DNA from 2 places in the Ochrobactrum sp. EDr1-4 genome. Region 1 is predicted to be linked to the other one. Evidence: predicted binding sites of a transcription regulator. Region 1 holds the regulator's gene; the other holds the start of a gene.

Region 1 (6,475 bases):
TCGATGCGTAGCAGCATCTTGCCGCCCGTATGCTTCGCATAGAGCCAGTTGAAAAGAGCCGTGCGGGCTCCGCCAATATGCAGATAACCCGTGGGCGAAGGGGCAAAACGGGTGACGACCGGTTTCGACATAACAGCTCCACTGTGTCAGAGCCTCGTTGAATTGCGGCAGGAAGCCGAGCGCGAGGCAGAATTTTGAATATGTAGTGCCCGTTTTCTCACAGTCCACGGGCGATAAGGACTCTCATTGCGAGAACCCTCTCGATTTTGATTGTGGTTCATGTAGCATAGGCAGCACGGTGTGCAAGCGTTTCCCAATTCTTTCGCACCGTTGGGACGTGCTTCTTTAGATGAAGCGCGGGCACTTTTGCAGTCAGGCGGGGGCATGACGGGCATAAGGGAAAGACAAGAGGTCAGCGAGCGGGCATTTGTCAAAGACATGCCTGAAGGTCTTGCGCGTGCCTTGCTTCCCGAACCGTGGTTACCAAACGAACGAGCTGACATTTATCCCGTCGCTTTACCGGGAAGGAAACTGACACCTTTCGAGCGTGTGCGGGAACTGCCGAGTAGTTCACGTCAGCTTTTCATTGCAGCGCTCAGTCGTGAAATAGGGCGCGGAATATTTTTTCTTCTTTTTCCCGTTTTTATGGGTTTGGGAGCTGTCGTCTATTTCACGCTCTCTTATGAGCCTGAATGGTTGCCCATTTTGTCTGTTATTGTGGCTGTTTGTTTAATACGGTTTTTATTCCGAAAATATTTCCTCGTATCACAAGCAGTAACACTCGTGTTGGCGGTATTATTGGGGATAGTTGCGGGAAAGTTCGAGACTGAACGACGAAGTACGCAATTGTTAGGTTCTGAGGTCGCAACGCGTATCACTGGCAGAGTTGTCGGCTTAGAATATCGCGATAACGGCAGTTGGCGTGTGACGCTCGAATTGCTTGAAACGCAAAGACCCAAACTTCGCTATTCGCCGCAACGCATCCGGATTACCGCGCGTGATATACCAGCCAAAACGGAAATTGGCAGCGGCTTGACTGGTTTCGCTCGCTTGCGTGTACCTTCTGGCCCTGTTCGACCAGGAAACTACGACTTTGCCTTTCATGCTTATTTCGGAGGGATAGGAGCGAATGGCTTCTTTTTGGGAACACCGAAAGTCGCTGATGTGCCAGCGCCAAGTGAGATATTTGCTAAAATTTCGGGCGCTATCGCCCAATTACGGGTGCATGTTTCTGAACGTATTGCGGAAGTGCTTTCAGGCGAGGATGGGAGTGTTGCTGCCGCGCTGATCGCCGGAGAACGAGCGGGGATAAGTGAAGAAACAAATGAGGATCTGCGCAAAGCGGGTCTCGCGCATATCTTGTCCATTTCCGGTTTACATATGGTGTTGGCTGCGGGTGTCGTGATGATGTCATTGCGATCAATATTCGCACTCGCGCCAGCGTTTAGTGCCAGATATCCGGTCAAAAAAATCGCTGCATTTCTCTCGCTTCTAAGCTGCACGTTCTATCTGGCAATGTCAGGTGCTGACGTCGCTGCACAACGAAGCTATGTGATGATTGTTGTGATGCTCTGCGCGTTGTTGGCGGACCGTGCGGCGATCAGTATGCGCAATTTGGCGATTGCCTCAGTGGCAATGATTGCAATCTCCCCGCATGAAATTCTGGGGCCAAGCTTTCAAATGTCGTTTTCAGCCACCGCAGGCCTGATTGCAGCATTTGCTTGGTGGAGCGATAGGAAATCTCGTAAACAAACAGCGATTGAAGATCGTCGCGCCAAGCCGCGCGGGATCGTTTCAAAAATGCTTATACCAGCTGTCGCGACGGGAGCGACGTCTATTGTTGCCGGTGTGGCCAGCGGAATTTTTGCAGCCTATCATTTCAATAATACGGCTCCGTTTGGACTCGTTGGCAACGTATTGGCGCTACCCGTTATCTCTATATTGGTTATGCCATTCGCAGTGTTGAGCCTGTTATTGATGCCGCTGCATCTCGATTGGCTACCATTGCAGATTATGGGCTTTGGCGTTTTACTGGTGAGACATATTGCAAGTTTTGTCGCCAGCTTTTCGCCAGATGGTAATCCGGGTGTTATGCCAGCAAGCACGCTTATTCTCTGGACACTGGCGCTTGTTATAGCGGTTGTGTTTACAACAAGGATGCGATGGTTGGCGTTACCGTTCGTAGTGATCGGACTTGCCATATTTATAAGAACACCGCTGCCAGATGTTCTTGTGAGTGAAGATGCGAAATTTGTGGCTGTTCGGCTGCCCGATGGAAATTTTGCGGTCAACCGTAGCAGGCCTCCAAAATTTACTGCGCAAAACTGGCAGACGGCCTATCTGATTAAAGAGTTTATTCCGCCGCAGGTGGTAAAAAAACAGAGCCCAATATCAGCTGAGGAAGCCTTTGTTTGCGAAGAAGGCTTGTGCACGATCCCGCTGCGGGACGGTAGAATGCTGTCTTATACCGCAGATGAAGGAATGAAAGAGGTTGCCTGCAACATTGGTGATGTCGTCATTCTTGCTATAGCCGGAAAGGAACTGAGCTGTGAGCGTTCCAATGTTTTGATGGTTGACCGACAGGAACTAGCCTTAAAAGGCACCTTGGAGCTCAGGCTGGGGTATAAGCTGCTACGTGTAAGCGCTTCTGCGATCAACTATGACGAAAACGGTATTACGCAAGAGAATAAAATTTACCGCTTCGCCCGAACCAAGACGACTAATTTAGCCGGCTACACTGATCAATTGACCTTTTCGGTCGATGCGCCAACGCGCCCGTGGCATTTGCATCGTCTCTATTCGCGAGCGGCGAGGGGGCTTCCTGATCGCGAATATCAAAAGAGAGCAGGCATTGAGAAAAGCAAAGCTTACGACGCGACACAAAACCTTACAGAATTCTCAGAGCCGCTTTAATTCATCGCACTGCTTAAGAGGAATCACAGTGAGCTGCACGTTTCCTCAAAATGCAGTCATTTAATAGCGCCGGATGAGACCGATTAGCTTACCCTGCACCCGCACACGATCTGGACCGAAAATGCGTGTTTCATAAGCGGGGTTAGCTGCTTCCAGAGCAATAGACGCACCTTTGCGACGGAAGCGCTTCAATGTTGCTTCCTCATCATCGACGAGTGCGACAACGATTTCTCCCGGATTGGCTGTCTCGCCGCGCTTAATGATGACGGTGTCGCCATCAAAAATTCCGGCCTCAATCATCGAGTCGCCTTTGACTTCCAGCGCATAATGCTCGCCAGCGCCCAGCATTTCGAGTGGCAGGCTGATAGAATGTGTTTGATTTTGAATTGCTGAGATTGGCACACCTGCTGCAATTCGCCCCATCATCGGTATGGAAACAGTCGCGGGAGCGTCATCATTTGCCGTAACAGGGGCAGGACGTACCGGCGGTGGTGGAGCTTTGCCGAGGCTTCCTTCGATGACACTTGGGGCGAACTTCTTTTGCGCGTTCAAGCCCGGAGCAATTGAATCTGGCAGGCGAAGAACTTCCAGCGCACGAGCGCGGTTGGGAAGCCGTCTGATAAAACCACGCTCTTCCAACGCCGTAATAAGGCGATGAATGCCCGATTTTGAAGCCAAATCGAGAGCCTCTTTCATCTCGTCAAACGACGGAGGGATGCCCGTCTCTTTAAGACGTTCATGAATGAACAGCAGAAGCTCGTGCTGTTTACGGGTCAACATGCGCTATACCCTCCGGACCAGAATCAAATAAAAACAAAACCAGAACGAACCCTATATGTTCCAGTCTTGTTCCGCAATGGTTTTAAAATGATTAATGGTCGAGAGAAGGGGCTGAGTTCTTTACAGCATCAAGATTGTGCAGGCATCGCCAGCGTCTGCTGCCGGGGCATGCTCATCCCGGATTAGCAATGCTTGAGAGCGAGCCAGTGCCGAAAGCATCGACGAATCCTGAACGGGGAAAGGTGTTGCAATCAGTGTGCCGTCAGATGCCTGACTAACGGTCGAGCGTACATAGTCGCGCCGGTGATCATTGGCTTTCATCGCCTCACCGAGCTTGGCTGGGCGTATATCTGCGTTCAGCTGCGTGCCGGAAAGTTTGGCGACAAGTGGGCGCAGATAAACAAGGCTGCATACAAGGCTGGAAACCGGATTTCCCGGAAGCCCGATAACATGCACTGTTTTGTCAGAAACTGTTTTGCGCCCATACATCAGCGGTTTACCGGGGCGCATTGCGATTTTCCAGAAATCGAGATCAACACCACAATTCTTTAAAGCGCCGTGAACGTAATCGCGATCTCCAACGGATGCGCCACCAATCGTCACCAGAATGTCGATGCCATCTGCAAAAGCTTCGCTGATTGCTGTTTCTATTTTGGCCGGATCATCAATGATGATGCCCATATCTTTCGGCTCACCACCTGCACGACGAACGATTTCCGCAATGCCGACACTGTTAGAGGCGACGATCTGGTCAGGGCCGGGGATTATTCCGGGCCGAACAAGTTCATCGCCGGTAGCGAGTATTGCGATACGCGGCTGACGAAACACTGAAATTTTTGCATTGCCGCTCGCTGCTGCAAGCGAAAGCGCTGGCGCATCAAGAGAACGACCGATTGGTAGCACCACGTCGCCGGGCGCAAAATCGAGGCCAGCGCGACGGATATGGCGGCCTACGTCTAATCCCTCACGAATCTTGAGCTTTTCACCTGATCGTTCAGTATCTTCCTGAATAACAATACTATCAGCACCAGTGGGCATGGGTGCGCCGGTAAAAATGCGTACGGCTTCGCCTCGTTTGAGCGCGCCTTCAAAGCGTTTGCCGGCAGCTGATTCGCCGATGACAATGAACTCAAGGGGATAGTTGATGCGTTCGGGCGCGATTATCGCATAGCCATCCATCGCCGAGCAATCAAAGGGAGGCTGTTGTAGTTTAGCCTGAACGTTTTCTGCAACGACCCGTCCGCCCGCCTCAAAAAGCGAGATTGTCTCTGTTCCATGCGGTTGAGCACTACTCAGAATGCGTGCAAGGGCTTCATCGACCGGTAACAGCGACATGGGGTTTCCTCTTGTCTGGATAATCAGGCTTTCCAGTCGCCCGACTTGCCGCCGCTTTTTGCCGAAACGCGAATATCGGTAATTTCCATATGGCGATCCACAGCTTTGGCCATGTCATAGATTGTCAGGCAGGTGACCGAAACGGCAGTCAGTGCTTCCATTTCAACGCCGGTACGACCTTTTAGTTTTGCGGTCGCAGACACGCGCAAGCCGGGCAGGGTTTGGTCGGGTTCGATCTCGACGGACACTTTGGTGAGCATCAGCGGATGACAGAGCGGAATAAGATCAGCGGTCTTTTTCGCCGCCATAATGCCAGCAAACCGTGCTGTGCCAATGACATCGCCTTTGGCTGCATTGCCGTCCAGAATGAGCGCCAGCGTTTCTGGCTTCATTCTGACAGCACCTTCGGCAGTCGCCACGCGGTCTGTCTCTGCCTTGTCGCCAACATCGACCATATGGGCGGCACCAGTCTGGTCGATATGGGTGAGCTTTGCCGTCATTATTTATGCCTTGCCAGTCAGAAGTTCGCGGGTGGCGCTGGCCACATCATCTTTGCGCATCAAGCTTTCGCCAATCAGGAATGTGCCAATATTCGACTTTTCGAGGCGCAGACAGTCATCATGGCTGAAGATGCCACTTTCGCCGACGAGGAGACGGTCCGAAGGTACCATTTTTGCAAGACGCTCTGAAACGGCGAGGTCGAGTTCGAAGGTACGCAGATTGCGGTTATTGACACCAACAAGACGCGATGAAAGTTTCAACGCGCGTTCGGTTTCTTCTTCGTCATGCACTTCAATCAGCGCATCCATGCCAAGCTCAAAGGCGGTTTCTTCAAGCGCTTTGGCGACATTGTCATCCACGCTTGCCAGAATGATCAGAATGCAATCCGCACCCCAACTGCGCGCTTCATAGACCTGATAAGTGTCGAACAGGAAATCCTTGCGCAGCGCAGGCAGTGAGCAAGCGTTGCGTGCGGCGGTAAGAAACTCCGGTGCGCCTTGAAACGAAGGTGTATCTGTCAGAACTGAAAGACAGGCCGCACCACCATCTTCATAGGCTTTTGCCAATGCGGGTGGATCAAAATCCGGACGGATAAGACCTTTTGACGGGCTTGCCTTCTTGATCTCGGCAATAAGAGCAAACTTGTTGGCAGCGCGCTTTGCTTCGAGTGCTTTGAGAAAACCACGCGTTGCTGGTTGATCCTTGGCCCGTGCCTTTACTTCATCAAGTGGAAGGCACGCCTTTGCAGCAGCGATTTCTTCGCGCTTATAGGCTTCAATTTTCCGCAGAATGTCGGTGGACATAATGTGATCCTCTCCGTCAGAGCGGCTTGTCGTTTGATACAGCGATAACTTTTTGCAGAACGGCCAGCGCCGCACCGCTATCGATTGATTGCGCGGCGAGTGCGATGCCGTCTTTAATGTCTTTTGCTTTACCGGAAATCACC
Region 2 (6,475 bases), on a different contig from region 1:
GCATCGCCCTTAGATACGTCAGCAGGAGTTGGAACTAGCGTCATCAACTTTGCCTGAACTTCGATTGCGCTGCCGTCAATAAATCCCTTTTCTTGGCAGTATGAGAGCACGCCAAGCTGATTGCGCGCGGCATTGTAAGCCATTTCCATCTGTTCAGGCGTTGGCTGTTGAGCAAATGCGGAAGTCAATGTTGTTCCGGTAATTGCTGCTGCAATAATTAGACGGCGCATATATTTCTCCATTTTTTGCAGTTATAGGTATCATTTTCTAATGGGCTAAATATATGGCCGCAACCTATTGATGATATTTGGTGGAACAAGTTTCATTAAAGCTTGATATTCAAACTTTACGCCAATGTTCACGCCATAGTAAACTTTGTGGAGAAATTTATACTCAGAGAATGGAAGCCGTTATTCCTGCTATAAGAAATTGACCTGCCACAATTTAAAACAAGCTTTTGGCACTTCCTTGTTGATCAGCATCTTTGGTGGCTCGACGCGTGATCTGCTCATTTTGTAAACACAGTTGGCTTCCAGCCGCGAGCGAAGCCCATCGACATTGCAAGGCTGGCATACTCGATTTCTTTGACGAGGAAATCACGGTCTTTCAAAAGCGCTTCAATCGCTGCTCGCACGTCGCCCTTGTGATAGGCGAGGACGAGCTCGATTTCATTGTCGTATTCATTTTCTTGCGTAACCGCATTCATTGTACTGCTCCATTAAAAAGCAGATACACACGCCATCCGTATATCTGTGTTAAACATGACCGCCATCGATGTTCTTATTTTGTTCATGCTAATAGAAAGAGTCAATACGCCGCATGCACAGATGAAATTTATTTTGCGTGAAGGGGTGGAAGGTGAACCGATTGCCACACCCGACTTAGGTGTGGCGGAACACGTTGAGAACCGATTGCCACACCTTGATAAGTATCAAAGTGATTTCAATCAGTTATAATGATTTTGGGTAAATGTTGGAGGCCTCACCCGGAATCGAACCGGGGTGCAAGGATTTGCAGTCCTCTGCGTAACCACTCCGCCATGAGGCCTTCCGAAGAGCGCTGTCAAATCAGTCAGTCCACTCTTGATGAGTTCCAATATTGATCCAGACACGCTTCGTCAAGCCGTTACGGACAATTGTGCGACATTTCTCCAAGGCTTTCTAATTAAATGTCTTAATTGCGATTACTCATCTGGGTCTCGATCCGACGGTGTTTGTGTTCTCGCTAGATTGCCTTTGGAAAAGGTGTAGCCAGTTTCCACCGCATTGCGCCCAAACTTGTTGCGTAAGCTATCAATTGCGCCTTCCGCTACCGCACGCTTTGTGGCTGCCGTATCAACCAGATCCGGCGGATCCGCGCGATCATCGGTTGACAATTCTCCTACACCAATACCCAGTAGTCTGAATTTGGTGCCATCCAGTTCTTTTTCTAAAAGCTGAAGGCCTGTGCGGAAAATGCGATCAGCAAGCTGTGTGGGGTCTGCGAGCTGGCGATTGCGGGTCCGTAGCTTGAAATCCTGCGTCTTGAGTTTAAGGATGACAGTGCGCCCAGCAATGTCAGCATTTTTAAGACGATGCGAAACCTTTTCCGACAATGCACGTAGGACAGGTACGAGATCGCGCTCTTGCGAGAGATCTTTGTTGAAGGTGGTTTCTGCGGAAACGCTTTTCATGTCGTGTTCTGGTTCGACTTTGCGGCTGTCTTGTCCGCGTGACAGTCTGAAAAGGCGCTGGCCCATCGTGCCGTAAGCCTTCATCAGCGAGCCTTCATCCATTGTCTGCAATTGGCCGATTGTACGAATGCCATCGCTTTCCAGCTTCGCATTAAACGACTTTCCAACTCCCCAGATCATACTCACCGGCTTATCACGCAGGAAATCCAGTGCTTCGGCTTCTCCGATGACAGAAAATCCACGTGGTTTTTGTAGATCAGAGGCTATCTTGGCGAGGTATTTGCAATAGGAAAGCCCGACTGAAATTGTAATGCCAATTTCGTCTTCGACACGTTTGGCGAAGCGAGCAAGAACCAAAGCTGCAGGTGCGCGGTGCAAGCGTTCGGTGCCTTCGAGATCAAGGAATGCTTCATCAATAGAGATGGGTTCGACGAGCGGCGTAAGTTCATGCATCAGTTGTCGAACTTCACGGCCTACACGTGCGTATTTTTCCATGTTGGGTTTAACAACCACAGCTTCTGGGCAAGCTTCCAGCGCTTTAAACATAGGCATGGCGGAGCGCACACCATGAATGCGCGCTATATAACAGGCGGTGGAGACGACCCCGCGCGTACCGCCGCCAATAATGACTGGTTTGTCGCGAATATCTGGATTGTCACGCTTTTCAACAGAAGCATAAAAAGCATCACAATCGACATGGGCCAGTGAGAGTTTGTAAAGCTCTGCATGACGTACAAGCCGCGGACTGCCGCACGTATTGCAACGTCGCGTCGTTGCAAGCTTTTGCGGCGATAGGCAATCGCGGCAGAAACCTTGCTCCGAATTATTTGCGGCATGTGAATCGATCATAGCTGGATGCTGCTTTGTGAACATAAAAGGAACATCGATTTATAGCATTAAACCACAGTAATACCATCGTTACTCGGTCACACTGTCAGTTGTGCACTTGACATTGCCAAGGATATCACCAAGTTTAGCAACATGAACAACCGTTTCGCATCCATACTCCATCGGTTCCAACCGATCATGGGATAGCAACCCTCGAGTCCTGCTTAGCGCAGAGGATTCCGGGGGACGGTTTGCCGCTTGGCTGCAAGCGGAATTGTTAAAAGCGCTTTCTTAAAAAAATAATCAGTTATTCCGGACGAGAATCGTCGCGGAGAGCAATCATCACTAGACAGCAGTGAGCGAACGTCATGAGCGTAAAGAACCGTAAGAAGCCAAAGATCGTTGTAAGCGACATCGACAACGAACGCCTGACAATTCTGGCCGGTAACGTCTCCGAAAAACTGGAAGAAGTTGCTGAGGAACTGTTACAGGAATTGGATCGCGCAAAGGTCGTTCCGCAGAAGAAGCTGCCGCTTGATGTTGTTTGCATGGGCTCGACTGTGGAGTTTCGCTCCAATGATGGCCACGAACGGAAGGTAACACTGGTCTATCCGGGTGAAGCAGATATTGCGCAGGGTAAGATTTCGATTCTCACGCCGATTGGTACAGCACTTATTGGCTTGACGCCCGGTCAGTCGATGTCCTGGACTGCACGTGATGGCAAGGCACACGAGCTTAGCGTTCTGAGTGTTTCTCAGGCCGCATCTGCGAGTGCTTAATAAACATCATTGAATATCGGAAGTGATGAAGCCCCGGTTTTCCGGGGCTCTTTGTTGAGTTATTCGTAGAGCGCAGCCGCCAGCTTACGGATCGCTTCGGCTGTGCGTGGGCCAAATCCCAGCATGTAAGGCCCTTCAAGAACAACCAGTGACTGACTGCGTGCAGCGGGAGTCTCTTGTAATGCTTTATGGGAGAAAACATCCTCGCGTGTTGGCCCGCCTGCACCATCTGATAGCATCAGAACTACATCTGGTTCCGCCTTGACCAGCCATTCTTCCGATACTGGCTTATATCCAGAATAAATAGACAAAGGGTTTGTCCCGCCAGCATAGCGAATAAACGCATCTGCCGCTGTGTCGCTTCCGGCACCACTCAGCTTTGCAAGGCCGTGGAAAAATACAACTTTTTTCTGCTTGTCCGCCGAAACCTTTTTGGCATAGGCCGTGGCTGCATCGAAATCATCTATAACCGTCTGTGTCAGAGCTTCACCCTGCTTCTCAACTCCAAGCCGCTTTGCGATCAGCCCGATTTTTTTGATGAGGCCCTCGCGGCTGTTGTCAACGGGCACATAAAACACTTCGACCGCCGATTGATTGAGCACATCGGTTGTTTCAGGTGGCCCAATATCTTCGGAAGCAATGATAAGGTCGGTATTAAGCGCCAGAATGCCTTCCGGCGACAGACTGCGGCGATAGCCTACATTTGTCTTGTTCGCTGTTTCAGCGGGATATTTGCTGCTGCGGTCGACTGCGATAACTTTATCGCCAGCCCCAAGCGCGAATATGATCTCGGTCACGTCAGGGCCGAGTGAGACGATGCGTTTTGCTTCATCGCTTTCGGCAAATGCTGTCGGTGGTGCGATGCAAAGAATTACGAGCACCAGCAAAGATTTTGCGACTCTGCCGAAAGGTAAAACGCGAGTACCTGATATAAAATGCACTTCGGCCTGATCCATTTTATTGTATGATAGATCAGAGAAATCTATTTAATATGAGTAAAATAATCAAGTTAAATCATGTGGCATTAACACGTGTTTTAACCGGCACGAGCCTTCGATTTGCGTGGTGAATATTTTTTCACAAGACGGAAGCTCTGTTTTGCTGACGGGCGTTCGGAATGGTCGACCAAAGCTGATAATGCACGTGCATAGTCAAGGACAAGTCCGGGTGTCCACGCCATGGATTCAGCGCGTTTTCGCATGAGCCCAGCTGCCCATAATTCCGGAAATACAAGGGCTTGTAGCGCTTTGAATACTGGCCATCTGTGTTCGCGATAGACACCTTCAAGAGCGGCATCGAGTGCATCTGCGACTGCGCTTGAACAGTTTCTGTTTGTCAGATTATAGGTGTCAGTTTCGCGATAGTGTTTCCAAAACCGGCGCAGCCGTGCTGCGTCGATATTGTTGATTTCCACTTTTACGGTTGATGGACACCAATCGTTGGATTCAAACTCGTAACTTGGCAAAAAGCGGCCCGGAACATTATTGTCTGGTGTCGCGCGCAATGTGCGCGTGAACTCATCCGGATTGCGGTCAATTTCGGCTGCCGGATAATGACTGATATAGACATCGGGTGACATTTCCAGTGCAGAATGTCCTGTCGAGATCACACCATTATTATCAACTGCCGCTATGTAGCGATTGATTGCACGCTGTCGCAGCGACGTCATTGCCGTACCAGTTGGCGTCCAGACGTGAACTATTAGCTTTTTACGGTTGCGTGCTGTTCGCTTTTTATAAATCTGTGCGGCGCGATAATTGAAAGGATTTCTACTCAAAATGCTTGTTAGCGATGCGTCGGCTTCCAGACGTTTAATTCGGAACGCAATGTTGAGCAGGCCTATGCCAGTCAAAACAAGTACAGCGCCGACATTGACGCCGACAGTTCCAGCGTACCACGTCGGCCAAGGTTGAAGCGTGAAAATTGCTATCAGAACTTCAACAACGCCACCGATGAGGCCGACTTTCCAGCGCGGATAACGGACAACCCATGCACTGCCGATACGCACAACGCCGTCAATGAAGAAGCAAAGGCCGAATAAAACCGCGAGTGCGAAGTTACTCGCTGGAGTAGAGGTTAGGATTAATATGCTAACGCCTGACAGAGCAACGCCTTGCACGATGCGCATTCTTCGTGCCGTGCCTTGGCTTGCAAACGCTGCAAAAAGGCACAGTGCTGCCTCTGGAAGCAGAAAATACCCAAAAATACGTGTTGGGATAAGAGTTTTACCGTCGAGTGCATCGATAACGATTAACGCACCGCCGATAATCCATAAAGCGGATACCACCAGAAGGGTTCTCCAGTGTCGCTGAATAATCTCGCGACCTAGCAGAAGAAATAGTATCCGTATCACCCTACAACTCCGTCAACATTCAGCACATCTTTATTAGACGCAATAAATAGGGTGTTTCAATTTAAAATGAGTTTAAATTAGCTAATCATGAATAGTTGATCGGTATTCAGTCTGTAAAATAGAAAAAGCCCCGAAAATGCGGGGCTTTAATAGATCGTCGCTGACGTTACGTTATCGCTCGCGCGACCCAAATCAATATGCATGCACCGATGAAGCCAGCAATCAGGTAGCCAAGCCAGCCACCGAACGATACGCCCAGAAGGCCGAATAAAAAGCTGGCAATGCCCGCACCGATAATGCCCAAAATAATATTCATGAATATGCCAGTGTTACTATTCATGAAATTGGACGCAATCCAACCTGCAAGACCACCGATAATGATTGCTGCGATCCAGCCTACACCTGCTTCACCCATTTTACTCTCCATATTCCACAAGATAAGGATGGATATGTATCAGTTGAGATGTTTGACAAGAGGCAACAAAGCTGGCGTTTAAAGGCGGGCAGGGACTTATGATCACTGCCCGATATTGCTGGATGTTTAGAAAGGCCAGGCGCGCTGGGGGCCACGCATTTGTTCGAAAGCTGTTGCCATTTGCAACACGCCCAGATCGTCAAAGCGACGCCCAGCAATCTGCAACCCGATTGGCACGCCAGCACTGTCATATCCACAATTAACAGAAATGGCAGGCTGTTCGCTCATATTGAACAACAGCGTGAAATTGATGTGTGATTGTGCACCCTCAACAGTGTTGTTGTTTGGATATGTCCACTCTGCTGGAAAGCTGACATTGGGTGAAATTGGCGTCAAAACAAAATCGTAATCGGCAGTCGCCGCGACAG

Evidence for each region. The regulator LexA, encoded in region 1, represses DNA repair genes until DNA is damaged. The targets are predictions, from matches to a motif close to TGTTCNNNNTGTGTTCNG.
Region 2: a site for LexA is predicted at 2,538-2,555, ahead of ACOZHT_RS15825 (DNA polymerase IV). Genes of this name have one in related genera too.

What each region holds. Positions count from the first base shown of each region.
Region 1 is NZ_JBLZOF010000003.1:220,247-226,721, reverse strand. It holds gene gltX (glutamate--tRNA ligase) at 1-131, opposite strand, end outside; gene ACOZHT_RS12090 (ComEC/Rec2 family competence protein) at 385-2,913, shown strand; gene lexA (transcriptional repressor LexA) at 2,974-3,693, opposite strand; gene glp (gephyrin-like molybdotransferase Glp) at 3,814-5,028, opposite strand; gene moaC (cyclic pyranopterin monophosphate synthase MoaC) at 5,052-5,528, opposite strand; gene trpC (indole-3-glycerol phosphate synthase TrpC) at 5,532-6,332, opposite strand; gene trpD (anthranilate phosphoribosyltransferase) at 6,349-6,475, opposite strand, start outside.
Region 2 is NZ_JBLZOF010000004.1:200,366-206,840, reverse strand. It holds gene ACOZHT_RS15845 (pore-forming ESAT-6 family protein) at 1-230, opposite strand, end outside; gene ACOZHT_RS15840 (hypothetical protein) at 509-706, opposite strand; gene ACOZHT_RS15835 (hypothetical protein) at 762-956, shown strand; tRNA gene ACOZHT_RS15830 (tRNA-Cys) at 974-1,047, opposite strand; gene ACOZHT_RS15825 (DNA polymerase IV) at 1,184-2,521, opposite strand; gene rnk (nucleoside diphosphate kinase regulator) at 2,869-3,279, shown strand; gene ACOZHT_RS15815 (heme/hemin ABC transporter substrate-binding protein) at 3,339-4,160, opposite strand; gene ACOZHT_RS15810 (protease) at 4,316-5,566, opposite strand; gene ACOZHT_RS15805 (GlsB/YeaQ/YmgE family stress response membrane protein) at 5,799-6,047, opposite strand; gene ACOZHT_RS15800 (amidase) at 6,174-6,475, opposite strand, start outside.